DNA from 4 places in the Paenibacillus sp. FSL H7-0716 genome. Region 3 is predicted to be linked to each of the others. Evidence: riboswitches for the same ligand, from Rfam matches in the RefSeq annotation. Region 3 holds a riboswitch; each other region holds the start of a gene.
The links. Region 3 has a riboswitch for cyclic di-GMP ahead of MHH60_RS29005 (glycosyl hydrolase). Riboswitches for the same ligand answer to the same signal wherever they lie in the genome.

Region 1 (3,121 bases), on a different contig from region 3:
CTTGTGCGTACGGTTTCTCCTTCACGGACAGCACGGTCTGCACCGAGATGGTATTTCACATCACCTGTCCAGCCATAGTTAATGCCTGTAGAGCCTTCGGAAGGGAAAAGCTCCTTGTTCGGAGAATGATGAAACTCTGAAAATATGATATCATAAGGTTTGCCCAAAATATGTGCAAGAACGTTGAGGCGGCCGCGATGCGCCATGCCCATCAAAATATGCTCCGCACCGTCATGTGCAGCAGCACGTACGATTTCATCTAACATCGGTACAAGAGCATCATTGCCTTCAAGACTGAAACGCTTCTGACCTACAAAAGTCTTGTGGAGGAAGGTTTCAAATTGCTCTACCTGAATCAGGCGGTTCAGGAGCTCTTTGCGTTCTGTATTATTTAGGGGTGCTGGTGAGCTGGTGGATTCTGCCTGTCTATTTAGCCATTGCAGTTCTTTTTCTTCATGCACATGCCCGAACTCATAGGCGATGGTCTTGGTGTATGCCTGACGCATACGTTGCACGGCATCCCATCCGGTATGCACATCATTCGGCGCATTTTCCCATATAAGCGTTGCAGGCAGTGCGATCAGGTCTTCGCGGGTCAGCCCATAGGTTTCAAGCTCAAGATATTTTGCCATGGGATTCTGATCGCGTACCAGCGGATCAATTTCAGCGGCCATATGGCCATATATACGAATATTGGCGATTAGCTTGGAAGCTCTTACTGCTTTTCTAAGCCATTCGGTGTCTCCCGAGATGCGCGGCTGAGGAGCCGGTTCGCTATCTGGAGTTAGGGGAGGAGGTCCCGAATTTGTAAAAAGCTCGCGATAATTATTTTCTACGGTGGAGGGATCTTTCACAAACTGTTCATATCTTTCTTGAATGTAGCCTAAATTGGGTCCGTAATACTTACTCCAAATGGATTCGTTATAGGGCTCTTTGGCTGCCATGAATACATCCTCCTTAACGGATGAACTCCATACGTGACATTTTGTGTCAACGCTTACTGGAGCTGTGATGATTGCGGTTTCATTTCTCATCTTATTGTGCTACTTTCAGCCACTGTAATCAATTCATTCTTTCGTCCAATACGTTCGCAAAATGGTATGGGTTAGCTTGTTCTAATGAAAAGAAGGGTGTTTCTTCTCATTACCCATTCTAAAGGCCTATTAAAATGATTCTATTATCCTTATTTTTAACTATTAGGTCAGTAAATATTTATTTTGCTAGTACAATTTATTTTATGTAACGGACGAGTATCGTGATAATCGGACAAGATCTTTGAAAAAAAATCTTTTATTTTTCGTTTTAAAAATAAAAAGTAACCAGGAATCGACACACTTTTCCGCTTTCTTTTTGTATAATGTTATTGCAGATAGTAATTTTATAGTTTTTTAAGTAGATCCTTTCGTGAAAAGGGTCCAGTAAAAGGTAAACTTGCCGAAAGGCAGGGGCACAAAGTCGCGGGTCTAAGGTAGAGATACTATGACAGCCGGATTGCCTGGGGACGTAAAATCTTAGGGGGAGATTTTTTGGAAAAGTCCAACCAGGGTAGCAACAGAGAACAGCAGTTTATTGATCTGGATCAAGAGTGGGTACATTTATTATTAGCAGCTAAGAAGGCTGGCATTAAGGCAGATGAAATCCGCCAGTTCTTTCATGAGAAAACTGTGCAGATCGTGCAGTAATACATTAGAGGGGTTACATATCGAAAAAGGGCACAGCGGTTCTTCGCTGTGTCCTTTTTCGATATGATTTAGTAGAAGAGAGGATCGTACCAGATTGGTAGGAAGTATTAATCCTTTTGATCGAGCTTCCATTTCTGATAGTCCAGAAATTCTTTGAATTCGCGTTTGCTAATGCCTGAGTCCATAGCTTCCTGCACCAATCGGAACCATTCCGAATCTAAATGTGATTCCTCTGCATCATTGGGTTCTCCATAGAGTAGGGCATGAATGGATACCTGAAGCGCATCAGCGATCTTTTGGATAAACTGGATGGATGGATTGGATTGGATGTTTCTCTCCACGTTGCTAAGATACGACTTAGCCACATCTGCTCTGTCCGCAAGCTCAGATAGGGAGAAACCCTTGTCTAGGCGGAGCTGCTGGATACGTTGGCCCATATTCTGTGGCACTATGCTGACGCCCCTCCGTAATTTTTGTTATTAGTATAGCAAATATCAATAAATCGGACAAAGTTTATTGTAAAGAGAAGAGCAGCAATCTGCTTATCCGTGGCCGGATTCAGGATCTGCTGCTCTTCGAGTATTTTATTAAATTACTTTATTGATCTTAGTAGTCTTTTTTCGCGCCTTGTTTAGCTACGAAATCCCAAGTCAGTGTCAAGCTATCGCCTTGGAAAATATTTTGATCTTGGTTATTTTCAACAAATTCGAATTGGACGGAGAAGCTGTCATTAGTACCGGCTTTAATACCGGATGCTTCGGTAAAGAGTTGATCCCAACCTGTATTTTTTACGAGATCGGGATGCTGACTTTTTAAAGCAGCAAGTGTAGTCTCATAAACTACATTTTCAGGAGAGACGATAGGTACTCCTTTATCATTATTTCTAAGGAATTTAACTTTAATGAACTCGGCTAAATCAAGGTAGTTATCTCCTTTAGCATCCGTGATTTGAGTCGATGTATTCAGAATGATAGATCCGATATCGAGCGAACCATCGTTTTTCAATTTGAAGGATTTAGTTACAGTATCACCTGGTTTCAGGTTAGGAATATTAACGATGACAGAAGGGTCAGAGTTCAGATCGAGTGTACCCGCTGCGAATGTAGCTGTGCTTTGCGCAGTGTCGCTAAAGTATGCGAAGGTTCCTCCGCCGATTAATGATAAACCCAGTGCTGCAGATGCTACGCCAAGACCCAATGTTTTCTTGATACCCATAATAAAATTCCTCCTCAAATTTGTGTTGAATTTTTATAAAATTTATATATTGTATCTTCCGGTTCGTAAGCGGAAGTGGACAATCAACTTAGGGCTGTGTTTCTGTTGGGGACGGTGAGGCTGGCAGTAGGGCAGCATTTTTCTTTTCTAATGCAGCTACAGCCTTCCAAGAGGTATATAGAGCATAGAGCAGAAGCATCAAGCCAGGCACGATCATGAGGACT
Region 2 (3,121 bases), on a different contig from region 3:
CAACGTGTCATTAGGTTTGCCGCAGCCATATATCGCCACTTCATGCAGCGCTTTTGTCAATCCCGGAATGTGTGTAAGCTCTGTTTGTGCATATTCCAGCCGTGCTTTCCAATCCGTGTACGCGATCAACCAATTCTCAACTTTTTCATAAGGGGTTATCTGTTCAGCTAACAACATAAGCCGCTCCCCCGTTTCCTATCCGACTATCCAGACATAATCCACACTCCGTTTCTTTTCGACACATGTCGATCATCCTTTCATCCATCATTTTGGGACAACCCAAACGGCGAATGAGAATCAAGAACCACATTGGACTTGTCCCGTTCTCCACATGACAGACAACTATCCCATGCTTCATCTTTTAGTTGCTTTTGCCACAAATCCCTCCTATTCATAGTGGGCCATTTCTATCAATTCCTATCCCACCTTATACCTAATTTTATCAATTTTCGATACCATCCGGCAGGATGATTTTTTAGTCACCCTAATGCTTTAGAACCTTGTCGAAATAAATCGAAAATCGTCACCGGGTATCGTGCTCCTTATTGTCCGAGTGTTTCTCTAGTCCAAGTCGTTTTGCCTTTACTGCTGCTTCTTTAATGGATTTCGTACCGAGCTTTCTACTAATATGACGAACATGCGTCTTCATTGTATTAGGTGAAATACCCATCAACTGAATCAACTTGGATTTGGAATGGCCCCAAGCGATTAATTGCAGCACTTCCTTTTCAGTCACGGTCAGCTTACAGCAAAGTTCCTTACGCTTCAACCGGGTGAGTTCCTCGCGAAGTACCTTCGATGCTATCGGATGTAACGAGGAGCTACGGTGATACGCTTCCCGAATTGCGATGATGATGTCGCCCGTATAGGTTTTACTTATAAAGTTTACCGCTCCGACTGTTATTGCTTCGACAACAACTTCGGGGTCTGTACTTGAGGCCACGATAATAATTGGAATATCTTTTTTTGCAAGAATGTCCTTGGAAGCATCTAGCCCATCGTGCCCGGACGACCCAAGTGTTGTATTCACCACCACAACATCCACGTCCAACTGTAAACTAGCTCGCAGCGCCTCTTCTTTTGTAACGGAAATGTTAATGAGATGAATATCCGTCGCTTTTGCGAGCAAACCAGTAAAGCGACGGCACCATTCCCTGTCGTTGTCAGCTAGCACAACTTTTATATTCGCTTTACCAGCCATCGTAGACAATTTCGAATGAAATTCTGCTTGGATATCTTATTCCCCTCCAATCCTCCAAATAACAAAAACACGACCCCATAGGCCGTGTTTGGCAAATTGGGTAACCCGGCGGTCATCACTTGAACAGTGAGAAGATCCGTGGCTTTGCGTCACTGCCTTTCGGTCAGCTTTGCCTCTTCCAGTATGAATTTAGTCGACGATTTATCCTGCTACACATAAATATGAATTTGAATTCGTATGGATACTCAAAACTTTCGTCCTTAAGAGTACCTTTGGATCAGCCCGTTAGTTTCTATTAAATGATTTTCCTCTAAAAAGTGTTGGACACTCTCATTAAATCGTTGTGGCTGACACAAATTGCTAGGATCATAAGAGTCCTCAATAACTTCAAAGCGTACATTAGCAAGCAACTTCGCGGTCTCCTTCATATGCCTAACTCCTGTAAGTGTATTTGCTCCTACAATACACAACACGGGCACTTCAATCAGGGGAAGAAAATGGGTATAGTCAATCCTACTGACAGCTATCCTCTGTTTATGCAATTCTCTGGATCTTTTTTCCAGAATCCCTTTTCTTATCGCACGGTAAGCCAAGTCCCACCTGTAATACATAATCTTAAGTGAGCGTATAAAGAATTCACCAGGCAAGTAGTAGGATAGCCAACCGACGGCAGTTATCGCATATAACATTTTTCCCGGAATGGTTGTCATGACATTTTTACTAAAGCTATCAGATATGATGATTGCACTTACTTGATCCGGAAATAATTGCGAGAATTTTTGGGCCAATACACCGCCATACGAAACGCCAACGAGTACAGCTCGTTTAATACCCAAATAAGCAAGCAGTATGCTGAGATCTTCACATTGGGTTTCAATGATGCTATCATTAGGAACCATTAATTTCCCCGATTGTCCGTTTCCCCTTAGATCAACAAGTACAATTTTACATGATCTCTTGAAAAATTCTATCTGAGGCCCAAACATCTCGTGAGTTAATCCAAAACCATGAATAAAAATAAGGGGAGTTCCTCTACCATAAACTTCAAAGTACAGTGAAGTCCCGTTCACATTCCAGAGTGGCAATATTCCCAACTCCTTATCTATCAAGATCCTCAATGATAGGTTACTCTTTCACTGATAAACTCTCGACAATAGCGCAAATATGTTTTGATCGTTCCAACATCCATATTTAATATTTTACTTACATCTCCCAGTGAAAAGCGGTGACAATAAAAAAGAATAACAACCATCCTATGTTTTTCTGGTAAAGCATCAATGGCTTGATTCACTTGTTGCTGTGTGCCTGTTAAGCATCCTGTTTCACAAGCTGCTTCCGTCTGTGTCCAAGCTTCTTTCTGCTTCCGCAGTCGTTGCAAGCATGAATTCATAGCAACCTTAAATATCCAGATTTTTAGATGATTACAAAGATCGACATTATTGAGATTTTGATACACAAGAATAAAAGTTTCGGCCACAACCTCTTCCGCATCATGCCCACTTTTTAACATACGAGAAGCCACGTCATATATTTTATCTTTGTACATGTTAACCAATTCCACAAATGCATTAAGATTTCCGCCGCTAGCTAGTATAACAAGTCGTCCTTCGAGTGAATACACATCTCACTCCTCCCCAAAAGTACCTATTGCGTAATCCTTCGTTTTGATTAAGGCAAACCTCAGATAACATATAGAACGCTACGTTTCTTCCAGTTGAATGAGAGGATCAAAATCGGCCACGATCAACACATCCATATGACGCCCATGACGCAAAATCGGCCTAATCACTGGTGGTTTCCATATTTTTTCCCACAAGATCCGCTTGGATTGTCCGATAATTATTTGTGTACTTTGAATATCGTTAGCTTTGTTCAGCAACATATATGGAATTTGCCTCCGATTCCGGGCAAACAGCATTA
Region 3 (3,121 bases):
ATAATAAACACCGGTAACATAGTAAACAACAATCTGTTTTTCTTATAATATTTAAGCAAATAAATCCTCCTTTCGGTAGCTGTACTGCCTCCACAGGTGTTAAAAACATACCTGTTATCGGACAATCGTCTTCTGACCTAATGAGGACTATAGCTTAGTAGCTCTGCAATAACGCAGAGCCACTAAGGATCGACCTTTAATTTTCATCAATCAGGAGACATCCGGAAGAAAAAGTGCACTTGCTGGTACTGTCTCTTTAGCTTGACTAGCACTTTCCCACATCAAGCGGACTCTCGCATCGCCTTCATTCTCGTAATACTCCACCTTGATATCATATAGCTGGCCAGCCTTCAGCGTTATAGTGCCCTTACGCTCAGTACCACTTTGCTTAGTCCAACTATCAATAAGGGATTCCCCATTCACCCAGACACGGATGCCATCATCTGAGGTAGTGTAAAATGTATATTGCTCATTATATAATGGCTTAATTTTACCGCTCCAACGTATGGAGAACCGATCAATCCCGAGGGCGGCATCCGGCGAGCCTTGCCGCCAATTGAAATCGATTATTGCATCAGTTCTGTTAAGAGCTGCTGCTCCCGACAATTGCATGTTGTTGTAATACTCTCCTGCAAGCCCCTTCGCGAGAGGAATTGCTGCCTCCCCCTCTTCTTCGGAAGGTGCCGGCGCTGGGGCGGCGCTAGGTGTCGGTGCCAGACCCGTATTTAATTTATCTCTGGTCAGGGTATAGTTGCTATTCATAAATGTTTTGATTGTGTCTGAACTGTTATTCTCGTAAAGCATTTTTCCCCAGCTCATCATGTACGTCCATTTACTTTGCGATTGCTGAAGCTTCTCCAGATTAGGCATTTCACCATTCTCCCCGATCGCAATCGGTTTGCCTGCGGCTAGACTCAATAAGCTGTCATAGTATTTTTGCTGGTAATCATTTTCATATATATCTGCTGCCAGAATATCTACTCTATCAGCACCTGGATAAGTTAGCGCATAAGGATCTGACCAAACATTGGGAGCATTCGGACTCCATACCCATAACAAATTATTTAATTTATGAACGTTAACAAAACGGTCATACATAATATTCCATAGTTTAGAAAAGTTATTTTTCTTCCCCCACCAGAACCAGTTCCCGTTCATTTCATGATAGGGTCTCCAAAGCACCGGAACATTGGCATCGCGCAAGCTTTTTAAAGAGACTGCCACCTTATCAAGCTCAGCGATCAGATTGTTATATTGCTTGGTACCCGGTGTAACGTAACTATCGAACTCACTCTGGCTAAGTGTTTTTTTTACATTATCCCAGTCATAAGAGGTGCCCGGCAGGTTAGCATGAAAAGTCATAGCTACGATCCCGCCCGCTTTATTCCAGTTGATGGCGCTGTTCACCACATTTTGACGTTGCCAAGCCATCGTTGCTTCGGACTGACCACTGATCGCACCCATTTCATAACCGTGAAGAGCCGCATATTGTCCGCTGGTTCCCTTCAGCATATTGTTAATTTCATCTGGACTTTCTAAATAGTCATGTTGACCGGCAATAATACCTTTTCCTGAGATCGAGTAAAAATAGTTAAGCAGCTTTACGGCTTCAGGTGAGGCACCTGGGGTAACTGGCGTTCCAGAATTTGAAGCAGCTATGACAACAGACGGCGAAATTCCAACAGCAAGCGGAAGTGCAGTCAGAAACAGGACGAGTGACAGAAATGCACCAAACAATCGATACGTACGGTAAGCTTTCAAAATAATCTCCCTTTCGGTAGCCAGGCTGCCACTCTTTCGAAGGCCCTATAGCTTTGCGTCCCTACCTTTCGATAGGTTTGCCTTTTCAATTTAAGAGAAATATTCTCTCTTACCGTAAGTATCGACGACAATTAATGATATATTTAGTGTTTTTATGACTTTTTTTGATAATTGAGTCATTTTACCTGTTTCAAGAAATTTTCAATTGGTTAAATAGATAGGTTAGACCTATGAAATGAATTGTTGTAGTTCTATATCATTCCAGTCTAAAGTAATACGTATGTTATCTTCTTCAACTAATTCAGAACCTGTCTGTACTTCTATAAACTCAACATCCGTCAAAGCAAGGATCGCGTGCTTCGTTCCTTCAGGTATACGTACCACGTCCCCAGCCTTCACATTATGTTTTTTCTCATTCAGCACAATACTTGCTTCGCCGCTAACGATTGTCCAAATTTCACTACGCTTGCGATGTAATTGATAGCTGATATTATTCCCCTCGGATATAAAAATCCGTTTGGTCAGCACTTCATTGCCTTCATCATATTTCACATAATCGATAACTTTGTAATGGCCCCAACGGCGTTCCTCGTACATCGGTCTCTGTTCAAAGGTTTTCAGCACTTCTTTAATCCGTGGGCTCTCAGCTTTATGAGTAACTAGAATCCCATCCGGGCTAGCCGCAATGATCAGATCCTTCGCACCAATTACCGTAATCGGAATATCCAGCTCATTAATCAAGCAAGTCCCCTCAGAATCCGCCGTCACAAAACCTTTTCCTACATGCTTGCTGCTCATTTCCTCTGTCAGCGTATTCCACGTTCCAAGATCCTTCCAGAATCCATCATACGGCTGCACTACAATATGTTCTTCTTTCTCCACCACTTCATAATCAAAGCTGATGGAAGACAATAGCTTATACTGCTTCTGCAATTCTTCATATCCTAAAGGCAACCCTTTACGCTGCAAAATATCTAACAAGTACCCTAAGCGGAAAGCAAACACTCCGCAATTCCACAAGGCATTTTGCTCGATGAGCTGTTCTGCTTGTATGCGGTCTGGTTTCTCTTGAAAGTGACTTACCTTCATAAAACCATTTTTCCCCGCCTCTTCGGTGGTAGGAATAATATATCCGTATTTCTCTGAGGCATGTTCAGGAACAACACCCATTAGTGCCAGATTTGCTCCACTTTCCAGCATGGTCCCCTCAAGCATAGCTATGGTATCGAAAAAGGATGCTTCTACATAAGGGTCAACAGGCAATATTGCTACCGTCTCCGCTGGAGAAACACCTGCCACTGAATAAAGATAGGTAGCTGTTAAGGCGATAGCCGGAAAAGTATCCCGACGCTCCGGTTCG
Region 4 (3,121 bases), on a different contig from region 3:
AGGATCGTATTCTAAATAACCGTATACCTTTGCCTTGGCACCGGATTCACTAGTCATGAGGTTTTCCTCTGTAGCAAATCCAGTATATTGGGATAGATCAGAGTTAGTATCAAGTGATAACAGCATTTTCATTTTTTCTCCATCAGTTACAACACCGTTCAAATTCATTGTTACTCCTGAACTGGAAGTTTGAAGATTATACTGTTGACCGATGCCGTTATTTAATGCATTGCTCACACTTCGACCACCAATTTTATCCCAATTAATCGTCATACTAGCGAATACAGGAATGGCTACAAGTAAGAGGCAAGAGAAGACAATACTGATAGGAACAACCTTTTTATTAGACCTAGGAGTATTCTGGGAGGCATACAGATTTCTTTGACGTTTATATGCTTCTTGTTCTATGGCAGTCCACATCAAATCATAATCCGGTCGGGGAATATGTTTATCTTTTTCAAGATAGAGACTCATTACTATTCAGCTCCTTTAGTTGGGTTCCACCCATTCTATTTAGTATTTTAAGTCCCTTGTTCAGTCTGGATTTTACAGTTCCTTCGGGTATGCTCATAACTTTAGAGATCTCGGGTACAGTCAATTCGTTGATAAAACGAAGGACTACTACCATTCTGATTTTGTCGGGAAGCTGACTGTATAACCCTTGTAATTCTTTTTTAGTTTCTTGTCGATCCAAACGTTTTTCTACAGGGTTTGATTCCTCAGACCTGGATAGTAAATAATTACGTACTTCTTTCATCCACCCCTTCTTACGCCTTTTGATCACACTGTTGCACTCATTTGAAGCAATTCGTAAAATCCAAGATTTCAAGTTTCTTACCTTCGACTTATCCGCTAAGATAACTTTTACAAATACCTCTTGGGAAATATCCTCCGCATCTGCCTGATTTTTCATTAAGTAGTAACAAAAATAATATACTTGTTCTTTATAGAGCTCGAAAATTTCCCGGTCACTCATTTTGCTGCACCCCCTGTCTTTGCTGTTCTCATTAATAAGACTTATAAGCGTATGTAATCGTTCATTTTTCATTTTGATTGTAGTATTTCTTCTGAGTATCATAGCGAATTCGAATGGAAGATAAGTCGTTTACAGGTAATTATAACCATGATAAAATTAGCGGTGGGACATGCGTCCGTAATCTAATTAAAACTAATTGAATGTCCGCGTTAAAGGTAAAATCATCGAAAGATGATGACACAAAGCCATGGGTCTAAAGCCTTTCGACAGAAGGAAATGATCGCCAGGCCGCCATAGGGATGTCTTATGAAGCATAAAGGATTGCTCTAAGAATATGTAGTCTATTTTGAGCTCTTTTATTATTTCGACCTATACGGCGTTACATTATCGCAAGGGGCCGAAAGGGGAAGTACATGAACAGTTTTTTCAAAACAATAGGTACTAGTTTGGCAGTAGGTGCTTTATTGCTGTCCGGAACGATCGGATGGATGTCTAATCCTGGAGTCGTGTCTGCAGCTACAACATCAGCAGTAACTGCGGATCAAATGATCAGCAAAGTAACAGCAGCCTCCAAAGCAATAAAGAATTTCCATCTGGATGTGACCAAAAAACAGGATATTCAAAGCGGCGGGGTGCGTGTCAGCAACACCAACACTCTGAAGCTGGATATCAGCCGTCTGCCGAATTTTGCCGCAGCAGGCACTGTCGCTAGCAGTCTTTTAGAAACATCTTACAGCTTGTATGCTAACGATAAGGAGTTTTACTATCTTGTAGATGGAAGTGAGCTTATCGATGAATCTGAAGACGATTCTTCAGGTTACGACGATGACGGGGAGCCGATCGATCCTGATGCACAGTATTGGCTTGGACTGGAGAAAACGGAATGGGAGTCCTTTTACTCTAAAGGCCAATACGATCCTGTTTCAATGCTTGATTCGGTAAAAAGTTATAAAAAATCCATGAAAGTCAGCACTGCTGGCGCACAAACGGTCTTACAATTCACGGTAACCGATCCGACAGCAGCTAAGGGGATAATCAAACTCTATGACCAGGAGAACCTCTGGGATGGTGAGACAGTTCAACCCAAAAGTGTAACGTGGAAATTATTCGTCAATACTAAGACCTGGCAAACAGAAAAGCTGACAGTCGATCTGAGTTATGTGTTGGTAAGTGATGGAGCAAAAGATACATACACCACGAAAATCGAAGCTAAATATTCCAAGAATAATAAAGGTACAGCCATTGTAAAACCGGCTGAACTAGAATAATAAAGACGATTCATATCGAGCAAAAAGCGCTGTTCCGCTGAACAGCGCTTTTTGCTGTATTCAACAGCAGTTCTTTATTAGTTGACAAGAATAAATCATTGCTGTAATTTATATGTATGCGCATGTATATAATATTCTGTTTAAATATAATTTAATGAAAGTTGGGAAAAAGATGATAGCACTAGACACAGCATTAACTTTTCGCAGAGGACTGACACTAAAAAACCGAGTGGTTATGGCTCCAATGACCACACGAATGAGCTTTTATGACGGTGTAGTAACACAAGATGAATTGAAATACTATTCGCTAAGAACGGGCGAAGTAGGTGCGGTCATCACTGCGGCAGCAAATGTACAAGAGGGTGGAAAAGGATGGGAAGGTGAACTTAGTGTTTCCTCCGATGAATTTATTCCTAGCCTTAGCCGATTAGCATCTACTATTAAACGAAATGGAACAAAAGCTATTTTACAATTATTCCATGCAGGAAGAATGACAGATTCAAAAATATTGCGTGGCGTACAACCCGTTTCCTCCAGCGCCATTGCTGCCGAACGTCCGAATGCAGAAATTCCAAGAGCATTAACAGAAGATGAAATTTTCGGTGTAATTGAGGATTTTAAAAAAGCGACTCAACGTGCTATTCAAGCTGGATTCGATGGGGTAGAAATTCATGGAGCAAACACATATTTAATCCAACAATTCTTCTCTCCACACTCCAACCGTCGTGAAGATCAATGGGGCGGAAGCTTAGAGAAAAGATTTAATTTCATTAACCAATTAGTGGATGCAGTTATTGCTGTCGTTGACAATTCAAAGGTTAAGGATTTTATTGTCGGTTATCGTTTTTCTCCAGAAGAATATGAAGAGCCTGGCATT

Region 1: another riboswitch for cyclic di-GMP. It lies ahead of MHH60_RS11830 (anti-repressor SinI family protein); the one in region 3 lies ahead of MHH60_RS29005 (glycosyl hydrolase).
Region 2: another riboswitch for cyclic di-GMP. It lies ahead of MHH60_RS28325 (response regulator transcription factor); the one in region 3 lies ahead of MHH60_RS29005 (glycosyl hydrolase).
Region 4: another riboswitch for cyclic di-GMP. It lies ahead of MHH60_RS21780 (DUF6612 family protein); the one in region 3 lies ahead of MHH60_RS29005 (glycosyl hydrolase).

Annotation. Positions count from the first base shown of each region.
Region 1 is NZ_JBBODA010000007.1:120,415-123,535, reverse strand. It holds gene MHH60_RS11835 (2-oxoglutarate dehydrogenase E1 component) at 1-944, opposite strand, end outside; cyclic di-GMP riboswitch class I at 1,415-1,499, shown strand; gene MHH60_RS11830 (anti-repressor SinI family protein) at 1,527-1,682, shown strand; gene MHH60_RS11825 (helix-turn-helix domain-containing protein) at 1,790-2,119, opposite strand; gene MHH60_RS11820 (TasA family protein) at 2,289-2,897, opposite strand; gene sipW (signal peptidase I SipW) at 2,986-3,121, opposite strand, start outside.
Region 2 is NZ_JBBODA010000037.1:21,952-25,072, forward strand. It holds gene MHH60_RS28315 (hypothetical protein) at 1-177, opposite strand, end outside; gene MHH60_RS28320 (hypothetical protein) at 164-358, opposite strand; gene MHH60_RS28325 (response regulator transcription factor) at 524-1,201, opposite strand; cyclic di-GMP riboswitch class I at 1,298-1,385, opposite strand; gene MHH60_RS28330 (alpha/beta fold hydrolase) at 1,462-2,271, opposite strand; gene MHH60_RS28335 (sigma-70 family RNA polymerase sigma factor) at 2,316-2,822, opposite strand; gene MHH60_RS28340 (histidine kinase) at 2,901-3,121, opposite strand, start outside.
Region 3 is NZ_JBBODA010000040.1:4,641-7,761, forward strand. It holds gene MHH60_RS29000 (glycosyl hydrolase) at 1-59, opposite strand, end outside; gene MHH60_RS29005 (glycosyl hydrolase) at 211-1,761, opposite strand; cyclic di-GMP riboswitch class I at 1,774-1,853, opposite strand; gene MHH60_RS29010 (sugar phosphate nucleotidyltransferase) at 1,990-3,121, opposite strand, start outside.
Region 4 is NZ_JBBODA010000019.1:91,986-95,106, forward strand. It holds gene MHH60_RS21770 (DUF4179 domain-containing protein) at 1-474, opposite strand, end outside; gene MHH60_RS21775 (RNA polymerase sigma factor) at 458-976, opposite strand; cyclic di-GMP riboswitch class I at 1,181-1,272, shown strand; gene MHH60_RS21780 (DUF6612 family protein) at 1,390-2,244, shown strand; gene MHH60_RS21785 (NADH-dependent flavin oxidoreductase) at 2,357-3,121, shown strand, end outside.